One region of the Streptomyces sp. NPDC049597 genome, then DNA from elsewhere that is predicted to be linked to it. Evidence: riboswitches for the same ligand, from Rfam matches in the RefSeq annotation. Region 1 holds a riboswitch; the other holds the start of a gene.

Region 1 (5,010 bases):
GCACGGCATCCACTACTGCCTCGGCGCCCCGCTCGCCCGGCTCGAAGGACAGACGGCGATCGCGACCCTGCTCAGGAGGATGCCGGACTTGCGACTTGCGGGCGATCCGGCCGATTTGCGGTGGCGTGGGGGGCTGATCATGCGTGGATTGCGCACTCTGCCCGTTGAGTTCACCCCCCTCGAGAGCTGACGCACCGTCAAGTCTGTGACTTTCACGTGATCTGCGCTGCATCGACTTGTGACTCACGTTCGAATGCGGCTACGTTCACCGTCGACTCGGCAGGCATCAGCAGGCCGCACAGTCCCCAGTAGTCACGCGAAAGGCAACCGCATGCGCTCCGGGAACGGACGTCACCGCCGCCCCCGTCAGGCTCCGGCCATCGTCGTCGCGGCAGGGGTGACCGGATCCGCCATCGCGCTCCCGCTGCTCGGCGCCGGCTCCGCCTCCGCCGCCGACGCGGCCACATGGGACCGCGTCGCCGAATGCGAGAGCGGCGGCATGTGGAGCGCCGACCTCGGCAACGGCTTCTACGGCGGGCTGCAGCTCTCGCAGCAGACGTGGGAGGAGTTCGGCGGCACGGCGTACGCGCCGAGCGCCGACCTGGCGAGCCGTTCGCAGCAGATCGCGGTCGCGGAGAAGGTGCTGGACGCCCGGGGGCCCGACGCCTGGCAGGCATGCGCCCCGATCGCGGGGCTGACCAACGACGACGTCTCGACCGGTGTCGACCCCGGGGACCTGCTGCCCCTGCCGGACGCGAGCCCGGAGGACGGCGCCGAGGCGAGCCCCGAGACGACGGCCGACGCGGGCGCCGGCGCGGACGCGCCGGCCGGTTCCGGTGACGCGGCCGCCGACGACCCGGCCGGGGGCGAGGCGGGCCGTCCGCAGGAGGCCCCTGCGGAGGACGCCTCCCCGGCGCCCACGCCCGAGGACGGCGACGCGCCGGTGTCCGAGTCCCCGTCCGCCGGCACGGACGCCGGGGCGCCCGACTCCGCGACCGGCACGGGCAGGCACCGCGGCGAGCCCGCCCATGACGACACCGAAACGGGCATCACGGACGAGGGGCGCGAAAGCGGTCGTCATGCCTCGCGAGGTGACGCATCGGCACGTGACGGAGTGACAGCCGACGGCGCGTACACCGTCCAGCCGGGCGACACTCTGTGGGCCATCGCCGACGAGCGGGAGGTGCCCGGAGGCTGGAGCGCGCTCTACGAGGCGAACGAGAAGACCGTGGGTGCCGACCCCGATCTCATCCTCCCCGGTCAGAGCCTCGATCTCGGCCTGGGCGACCAGTAGTTCGAGCGGCGATTCGCTGCCATATGTCCGTTCTGTGCAAGTGAGACAAGCGTCTCTTTGCTGCAACTGGCCGACACTGTCCAGCAAATTCACCCAAGCCGTGCGCGACCTGCGCAAACGCCTCCCAAGTGGAGGGCGGTTCGGGCGATTTCTCCCCGATGTTCGACTTTGAACATCGGGGAGCGGTGTGTTTACGGTCTGAACCGCTCGCCATCGCGGGCACCGTCGACCGTCACGCCGAATCCTGCCGTCGGTCGGGGGGAACAGTCGTCGCTCAGTGCGCCGAAGGCAGGAGCGGGGGACCCAAGGTAAGTGCCGGTCCCGGCCGTCGCAGACGACGGCCGTGAACGGCTGGGGGTGGAGCCGCGCGCAACGACGCGCGGCCGGGCAACTCTTCCGGCCCGAACCCGACAGCTCACCTCGCAGGCGTCGGTGAGGAGAAGCTCCATGCTGCGTTCCGGCCATGCCAAGCACCGCCGCTCCACCGTCCTCGACCGGGCGGCTCGCCTCGCAACGCTCGCCGGCGTCGCCGGTGCCGCCATCGCTGCCCCGATGCTCGGCGCCACCTCGGCGTCCGCCGCCACCGCCGCCGAGTGGGACGCCGTCGCCCAGTGCGAGTCCGGTGGCAACTGGTCCATCAACACCGGCAACGGCTACTACGGTGGCCTGCAGTTCTCCGCCTCCACCTGGGCCGCCTACGGCGGCACCGCGTACGCCCCGTCCGCCGACCAGGCCTCCAAGTCCCAGCAGATCGCGATAGCCGAGAAGGTCCTCGCCGGTCAGGGCAAGGGCGCCTGGCCGAGCTGCGGCGTGGGCCTGTCCAGCACCCCCTACAACGGCGGCTCCGCCGAGCCGGCGCAGCCCGCCGCCGAGCCGGCCGAGAAGCGTGCCGAGGCCCCGACCACCCGCTCCGAGCGTGCCGAGGCCCCCGCGCCGAAGAAGGCCGCGGCCGCCACGTTCAAGAAGGGCGACGGCGAGTACAAGGTCAAGGCCGGGGACACCCTGGGCTCGATCGCGGAGGCCGAGAAGGTCAAGGGCGGCTGGAAGAAGCTCTTCGAGCTCAACAAGGACGTCATCGAGGACGCCGACGTCATCTACCCGGGCCAGCAGCTCCACCTGAGCTGACCCCCCGCCGTCCGCGTGCCCGCGGACGGGTTCCGAGCCCCCCGGTCCGGCGCTGCTTCCCCCGTAAGCGCCGGGCCGGGGTTCGGTCGTGAAGGGCCCCGAAGAGCCTTACTTACGGGTAGCTTGCGGGCGTTTTGTCCGGCACGCACAGCGTTCATGCCCTTTTTCGTCCCACGGGGCGGGCATCGGCCGGCCTTTGCCCCGGAGACGGTTAGGCTCTTGCCGCAAGGCCAAGCAGACCTCTGCACATTTCTCGCGTCACATCCCAGAAGGAGATGCTCGTGCCGTCCATCGACGTCGTCGTAGCCCGGGAAATCCTGGACTCCCGAGGCAACCCCACGGTCGAGGTCGAGGTTGGCCTCGACGACGGCAGCACGGGTCGTGCTGCTGTTCCGTCCGGCGCCTCCACCGGTGCGTTCGAGGCCATTGAGCTCCGCGACGGTGACCAGAACCGCTACCAGGGCAAGGGTGTCGAGAAGGCCGTCCTCGCCGTCATCGAGCAGATCGGCCCCGAGCTCGTCGGCTACGACGCCACCGAGCAGCGCCTGATCGACCAGGCGATGTTCGACCTGGACGCCACCGACAACAAGGCCTCGCTCGGCGCCAACGCCATCCTCGGTGTCTCCCTCGCCGTCGCGCACGCCGCCTCCGAGGCGTCCGACCTGCCGCTCTTCCGCTACCTGGGCGGCCCGAACGCGCACCTGCTGCCCGTTCCGATGATGAACATCCTGAACGGCGGCTCGCACGCCGACTCCAACGTGGACATCCAGGAGTTCATGATCGCGCCGATCGGTGCGGAGTCCTTCTCCGAGGCCCTGCGCTGGGGCACCGAGGTCTACCACACCCTCAAGAAGGTGCTGAAGACCAAGGGCCTGTCCACCGGTCTCGGCGACGAGGGCGGCTTCGCGCCGAACCTCGACTCCAACCGCGCCGCCCTCGACCTCATCCTCGAGGCCATCAAGGAGGCCGGCTACGCCCCGGGCAAGGACATCGCGCTCGCGCTGGACGTCGCCGCGTCCGAGTTCTACAAGGACGGCGCGTACGAGTTCGAGGGCAAGGCCCGCTCGGCCGCCGAGATGACCGAGTACTACGCGGAGCTCGTCGACGCGTACCCGCTGGTCTCCATCGAGGACCCCCTGTTCGAGGACGACTGGGCCGGCTGGAAGACCATCACCGACAAGCTCGGCTCCAAGGTCCAGCTCGTCGGCGACGACCTGTTCGTCACCAACCCGGAGCGCCTGGCCCGCGGCATCGAGGAGGGCGCCGCCAACGCCCTGCTGGTCAAGGTCAACCAGATCGGTTCGCTGACCGAGACCCTGGACGCCGTCGAGCTCGCCCAGCGCAACGGCTTCAAGTGCATGATGTCCCACCGCTCCGGCGAGACCGAGGACGTCACCATCGCCGACCTGGCCGTCGCCACCAACTGCGGCCAGATCAAGACCGGCGCCCCGGCCCGCTCCGAGCGCGTCGCCAAGTACAACCAGCTGCTGCGCATCGAGGAGATCCTCGACGACGCCGCTGTGTACGCCGGCCGCAGCGCCTTCCCGCGCTTCAAGGGCTGATCACGGGCTGACACCCCCGCCTCCGTACGTCCCCGGCCCCGGTCCCGTACCGTGTCCGGGGACGTTCGCGTGTGAAGGGGAGGCGAGAGAGCATGGCACGCAGGCCGGAGCCGGACCGGTTCTCCACCGCGACGAGGCTGCGGCTGCTCGGCGAGCAGACCGCCGCCCGCGTCTACCGGTCGCAGAGCCGCCGTCAGGCCCGCCGCTCCCGGCTCACCGGCCGGGCCGCGTTCCTCGCACTGATCGTCTGCTCCCTGGTCGTCGCCCTCGCCTACCCCATGCGCCAGTACGTCTCGCAGCGCGCCGAGATCGCCGAACAGGAACGCCGGATGGCCGAGGCCCGCGAGCGGGTCGAGGAGCTCCGCGACGAGAAGGCGCGCCTCCAGGACGACATGTACATCCGGCGCCTGGCACGTGAGCACCTGCACTACGTGCTCCCGGGCGAGACCGGCTACACGGTGATCGACCCCGAGACCGCCGAGGAGCGCCGTGAGGACGAGAGTGCGGCGGACCGGCCCTGGTACTCGAACGTCTGGAACGGCGTGGACGACGCCGACCGCCAGTAGCCCCCAGTAGCGACCACAGCAGCAAGGCAGGCATGGAAACCCCTCCTCCCACCACCGAGCACACCGAGCCGACCGACGCGGACATCGCCGCGTTCGAGCAGCAGCTCGGCCGGCCGCCGCGCGGACTGCGCGCCATCGCGCACCGCTGCCCCTGCGGACAGCCGGATGTCGTCGAGACCGCGCCCCGTCTGCCGGACGGGACGCCGTTCCCGACGCTGTACTACCTGACCTGCCCGCGGGCCGCGTCCGCGATCGGCACGCTGGAGGCCAACGGCGTCATGAAGGAGATGCAGGCACGCCTGGCCGCCGACCCCGAGCTGGCCGCCGCCTACCGCGCCGCGCACGAGGACTACATCGCGCGCCGCGACGCGATCGAGGTGCTCCAGGGCTTCCCCAGCGCGGGCGGCATGCCGGACCGGGTGAAGTGCCTGCACGTCCTGGTCGGCCACTCGCTCGCGGCGGG
Region 2 (5,010 bases), on a different contig from region 1:
CCCCGTTGACCAGGCACGGGCGGGCCACCTCGGCGAGGCGGGCGAAGGTGATCGCCTGGCCGGCGACCGCCTCGGCACCGCGGACCAGTGCGCCCGGACGCAGCGCGCCGCCGTCGGAGCGGGCCACCACGTCCGGGTCGAGGACCGCGATGAGGGCCTCGAAGTCGCCGCCCCGCGCCGCCGTGAGGAACGCGTCGACGGCCTCGCGCTGCCGGCCGAGGTCGGCGTCCGGGACTGCGGCCGTCCCCTGCACCCTGCGGCGGGCCCGGCTCGCCAGCTGGCGCGCGGCCGCCGGGGTGCGGCCCACCACGGGGGCGATCTCGTCGAACGGCACCGCGAACATGTCGTGCAGCACGAAGGCGAGTCGTTCCGCCGGAGCCAGCGTCTCCAGGACGACCAGCAGCGCCAGGCCGACCGCGTCGGCGAGCAGGACCTCGTGCTCGGGGTCGAGCGCGTCCGCCCCGGTGACGATCGGCTCGGGCAGACGGGTCTCCATCGGCTCCTCGCGCCGTGACGCACGGGTACGGAGCATGTCCAGGCAGACCCGGCCGACCACGGTGGTCAGCCAGCCGCCCAGGTTCTCGACGCGTTCGGAGCCGGAGCGGCTCAGACGCAGCCAGGCCTCCTGGACGGCGTCGTCGGCTTCGGTCAGCGAGCCGAGCATCCGGTACGCGACCGCGCGCAGGTGCGCGCGGTGCTCCTCGAAGCGCTGCGCCAGGAAGTCGTGCTCGTTCATCGTCCGCCCCGTGTCCGTCGTCGTCCGGCCTGTCACAGCATTGACGGAGTGCGCGGCGCGGATGTGACGCGAACGGTGCCACCAGGCCGGATGTGCCGGGACGAGGCCGAAAAGCGTGGCCGCGGAGGCCGAAAACGTCGCCGCGGGGGCCGAAAACGCGGCGGAGACGACCTGTGGGGCCGGATCGGCGGGACCGGACCGGTAAATGGGAGTGGATCTTGCTCCGGATGGCGTAAGGTGGTGTTCACCGACGCGGGGTGGAGCAGCTCGGTAGCTCGCTGGGCTCATAACCCAGAGGTCGCAGGTTCAAATCCTGTCCCCGCTACTGAAGACGGCGGCCCGGCAATCGAGATGATCGATTGCCGGGCCGCCGTCGTTTCCGTCGTCGGTTGCGCCCTCGTTTTCGGCGTCGTGACCTGGGCTTCTGTGCGGCCGGACGTGGCAAGTCGCCGCGCGCCCCCGGGGCGCGCAGCATGGGAAGTGCGCGGCACCGGTCCGTGGCCGTGGGTGGAGCGGCAGGGAGAACACCTGTGGGGCGAGAACAGCGCAGCAGCTACGGCGCGCCGTGGTTCGTCCGTCTCCTGCCCGCCGTGATGATCGCCGCCGGCATCGTCTTCGACCTGCTGACGCCGGCCCGTTTCACCGCGGTGCCGCTCTTCGCCGCGGCCCCGCTCATCGCGGCGCCGATCGTCACCTGGGTCGTGACGCTGCTCACCGGTATCGCCGCCGTCCTGGCCACGACGGGCCTGCACACCTACAACAACACCATCGCCCAGATCACCGCCTTCACGGAGACGAGCACGGTGCTCACCGTGGCGGCTCTCGCGCTGCTGATCAACGGGGTCGTGAGGCGCAGCAGCGCGCGGCTCGCCTCGGCGCGGGTGATCGCCGAGGCCGCGCAGCGCGCCGTGCTGCCCACGCCCGCGGACCGGATCGCCGGTCTGCACATCGCGGCGCGCTACGAGGCGGCGCAGGCGGACGCGTTCATCGGCGGTGACCTCTTCGCCGTGCAGGACACCCCGCACGGGGTGCGGCTGATCGTCGGGGACGTGCGCGGCAAGGGGATGGAGGCGGTGGCGGCCGTCGCCGTGCTGATCGGGGCCTTTGGGGAGGCGGCCGAGCAGGAGACCTCGCTCGAAGGCGTGGCACGGCGGCTGGAGCGGGCGTTGAAGCGCGAGGACATGCGGCGGGAGGGGCTTGACGCCATCGAGGGGTTCACCACCGCCGTGCTCGGCGAGATCCCGCCCAGCGACGGTGTGGGGGACGGGACCGTACGGCTGGTGAACCGCGGGCATCCCGACCCGCTGGTGCTGCACGCCGACGGCGAGCTGGACGTGCTGGAGCCGTCCGAGGCCGCGCTGCCCCTGGGGATGGGCGACTTGGGCCTGTGGCCCGACCGCGCGGAGGAGTATCCGCTGCCCGCCGGCGCGACGCTGCTGCTGTACACGGACGGCCTGTCCGAGGCCCGTGACGCCCGAGGCGTCTTCTACGACCCGGGTGAACGACTCCGGGGAAGCGTCTTCCCCGGCCCCGAGGGCCTGCTCGACGCGCTGGTCGAGGACGTGCGCCGGTACACGGGCGGCAGGTCCACGGACGACATGGCGCTCCTGGCGGTCGGCAGGCCCGGGGTGGGGCAGCCGGAACGGCGGCGGACGGTGCCGGTCGTGTCCGCCGACGGCGCGTCCCGGACGCAGGGGCGGCGCGCGGTGCGTGGCGCGGGCGGCGCCCGCCCGGCGCGGGGGGTACGGCACACCGACGGCGGGTGGCGGAGCAGCGGGCACGGCACGCCGGACTGAGGGGCGCAGCCCGAGGGGACGGCGAACGCTCAGCACATCAGTACGGTGTGTAGCCAAACGGTGTCACTCTGCATAACATTTGACGCAACGTCAGGTGATGTCGCCGGCCTGAAGGGTGATCAAGTCGCCCGATTCCGCCTGCTTCTGTCCTGGTAAGTCCTGGCCGCGGGCGTTAATGATCAGCCGGAACAGCTTGGAATCCGGCCCCGGCTTCTATTAACGTTCGATAACGCAGCGCGGTCGTCCCAGCCGTCGCAAGAGACGGCACCGTGCGCACGCGCCGAATCCCGCAAGGGAACCGGGGAACCACCAATTGGGGTGAATCGGGCATCGTTTGCCGCTCAGTCCGCGGCCGAGGACGCCCGTAGGAGACCTTCCTGCTCCGAACCCGTCAGCTAACCCGGTAGGCGAGAAGGAAGGAAAGGAGTACGCCTTCGTGGCGTCCAACATGCCTGCCCCCGAGGCCCCGTTCGTGCCCGCTCACTTCGGCGGCGACACCGCGGAGCGGACGTGGGAGGAATGGAATCCCACCGAGGAATCCATCCGTCCGGTGCGCGGCCGGCACCGCGTCGTCAAGCAGCGCGGCGGGCTCGCCCGCAGCTCCACCGTCCTCGGCGTCGGTGTCATCGCCGCGGTCGGCGCCGGTGGCATAGCGACCGCCCAGGACAAGCCGGCGGTCTCCATCTCCCTTCCGGACTCGATCGCGGACAAGCTCCCCGACGCCGCGTCACTTCCGGGCGTGGGCTCCCTCCTCTCCGACGACTCCGGCTCCGAGGCGAACGCGGCCCCCCTGACCGCGATGACGACCGTCGCCGATGGCGGGACGGGTGCCGACGGGCAGTCGGCCGGCGCCGGCGAGGCCCTGCGCGCCCGCATCCTCCAGCAGGTCGAGCAGCAGCGCGCCGAGGCGGACGCCGAGGCGAAGGCCGCCGCCGAGAAGCTGGCCGCCGAGCAGGCCGCCGCCGCGGCGGCGAAGCAGCAGAGCGAGGCCGAGGCCCAGGCGGCCGAGGAGAAGCGGAAGGCCGAGGAGGCCGCGCGGGCCAAGGAGGAGGCGGAGCGCCTCGCCAAGCTCGCCGCGAGCTACGCCCTGCCCACCTCCTCGTACACGATCACCTCCACGTACGGCGAGTCCGGCTCCATGTGGTCCTCCGGCCAGCACACCGGTCTGGACTTCGCCGCTCCCACGGGCACCCCGGTCAAGGCGGTCCACGGCGGCACGATCAAGTCGGCCGGCTGGTCCGGTTCGTACGGCTACCGCATCGTGCTGGAGCTGGAGGACGGCACCGAGGTCTGGTACGCCCACCTGTCGTCGATGACCGCGAGCGCGGGCCAGACGGTCGCCACAGGCGAGACCATCGGCCGCGTCGGCGCGACCGGCAACGTCACCGGGCCGCACCTGCACATGGAGGTGCACACCGCGGGCGGCTCCGGCCTCGACCCGATGGCCTGGCTGCGGGACAAGGGCCTCACGATCTGATCGAGGGCAGCGGCCGACGGCGCGCGGTACGGGGTTCGGGTGCCGCGCGTCCCCGTGTCCGCGCCGTCCCCGGTGGCGCCTGTGCGCGGCGGCAGGGCGCGGACGCGACGCCGACGACGCCTCGTGCGAGGCGGGCGGGGCGCGGCAGCTGCGACGAGGGCCGCGCGGTCAGCGGCGGTACGGGTTGTAGCCGGAGTAGTCGCGGTGCGGGGGCGGTACGGCGACCCGGCCCGTGGCCCGCGCCGCGTACACGAGCGCGGGCGCGGCCACGTCCCTGCGCCGCCACAGGTGGTGCAGCAGCTCCCGCTCGCGCTCCGCGAAGTCCGGTCCCGCGGCGCCGCGGTGGGCCCGGTGGCGCAGAGAGGCGAGCGACGTCGCGAACGCCTCGTACTCGGAGACCGCGTGGCCCGCGGCAGGGCCGTACGTCCGCCGTGCCCAGTCGCGCGCCATCGTGCGGGCGCGCATCGAGGACAGCGCCTGCGGCTCCGCGTCCGCCAGCCAGCCCGCCGCCGCGTACGCCGGCAGCTCGCTCGATATCGTGCGCAGCTCGCGCTGCCGGGTCCATATGGTCAGCCAGGTCAGCAGCCCGAAGGCGGGCACCATGAACGCCGCGTACACCCCGTAGAAACCCCACGGGCCGAACAGCGAAACCGAGCCGTTCCACAGGGCGTGCATGCCCATCGCGAGGACGAGGCCGAGCAGGGGCAGCGCGATGCGCCGTATGCGCCGACGGGGCGCGGCGAGTGCGGCAAGGCCGAAACCGATGCCGGTGAGCACCGTGAACAACGGGTGCGCGAACGGCGACATCACGATCCGCACGAAGAACGTCGCCGCGGTGACCGAGGCCAGGCCCGAGGTGCCGAACGCCTGGTCCTCGCCGTAGGCGTTGCCGAGGTACAGGATGTTCTCGGTGAAGGCGAAGCCGGTCGCCGTCACGCCCGCGACCACCACCCCGTCCACGAGGCCGGTGAAGTCCCGTCTTCGGAAGAGGAAGAGGAGCA

What was found. Region 1 has a riboswitch for cyclic di-AMP ahead of AB0K02_RS05195 (transglycosylase family protein). Riboswitches for the same ligand answer to the same signal wherever they lie in the genome.
Region 2: linked by a shared signal. The riboswitch ahead of AB0K02_RS29970 (M23 family metallopeptidase) and the one ahead of AB0K02_RS05195 (transglycosylase family protein) in region 1 are both predicted to bind cyclic di-AMP.

The regions. Positions count from the first base shown of each region.
Region 1 covers NZ_JBFAOY010000002.1:301,259-306,268, forward strand. Annotated here, with positions in the region: gene AB0K02_RS05185 (cytochrome P450) at 1-190, shown strand, start outside; gene AB0K02_RS05190 (transglycosylase family protein) at 332-1,294, shown strand; cyclic di-AMP (ydaO/yuaA leader) riboswitch at 1,565-1,738, shown strand; gene AB0K02_RS05195 (transglycosylase family protein) at 1,742-2,419, shown strand; gene eno (phosphopyruvate hydratase) at 2,695-3,981, shown strand; gene AB0K02_RS05205 (septum formation initiator family protein) at 4,074-4,547, shown strand; gene AB0K02_RS05210 (DUF501 domain-containing protein) at 4,580-5,010, shown strand, end outside.
Region 2 covers NZ_JBFAOY010000039.1:29,741-34,750, forward strand. Annotated here, with positions in the region: gene sigJ (RNA polymerase sigma factor SigJ) at 1-736, opposite strand, end outside; tRNA gene AB0K02_RS29960 (tRNA-Met) at 988-1,061, shown strand; gene AB0K02_RS29965 (PP2C family protein-serine/threonine phosphatase) at 1,330-2,532, shown strand; cyclic di-AMP (ydaO/yuaA leader) riboswitch at 2,801-2,957, shown strand; gene AB0K02_RS29970 (M23 family metallopeptidase) at 2,969-4,009, shown strand; gene AB0K02_RS29975 (PrsW family intramembrane metalloprotease) at 4,178-5,010, opposite strand, start outside.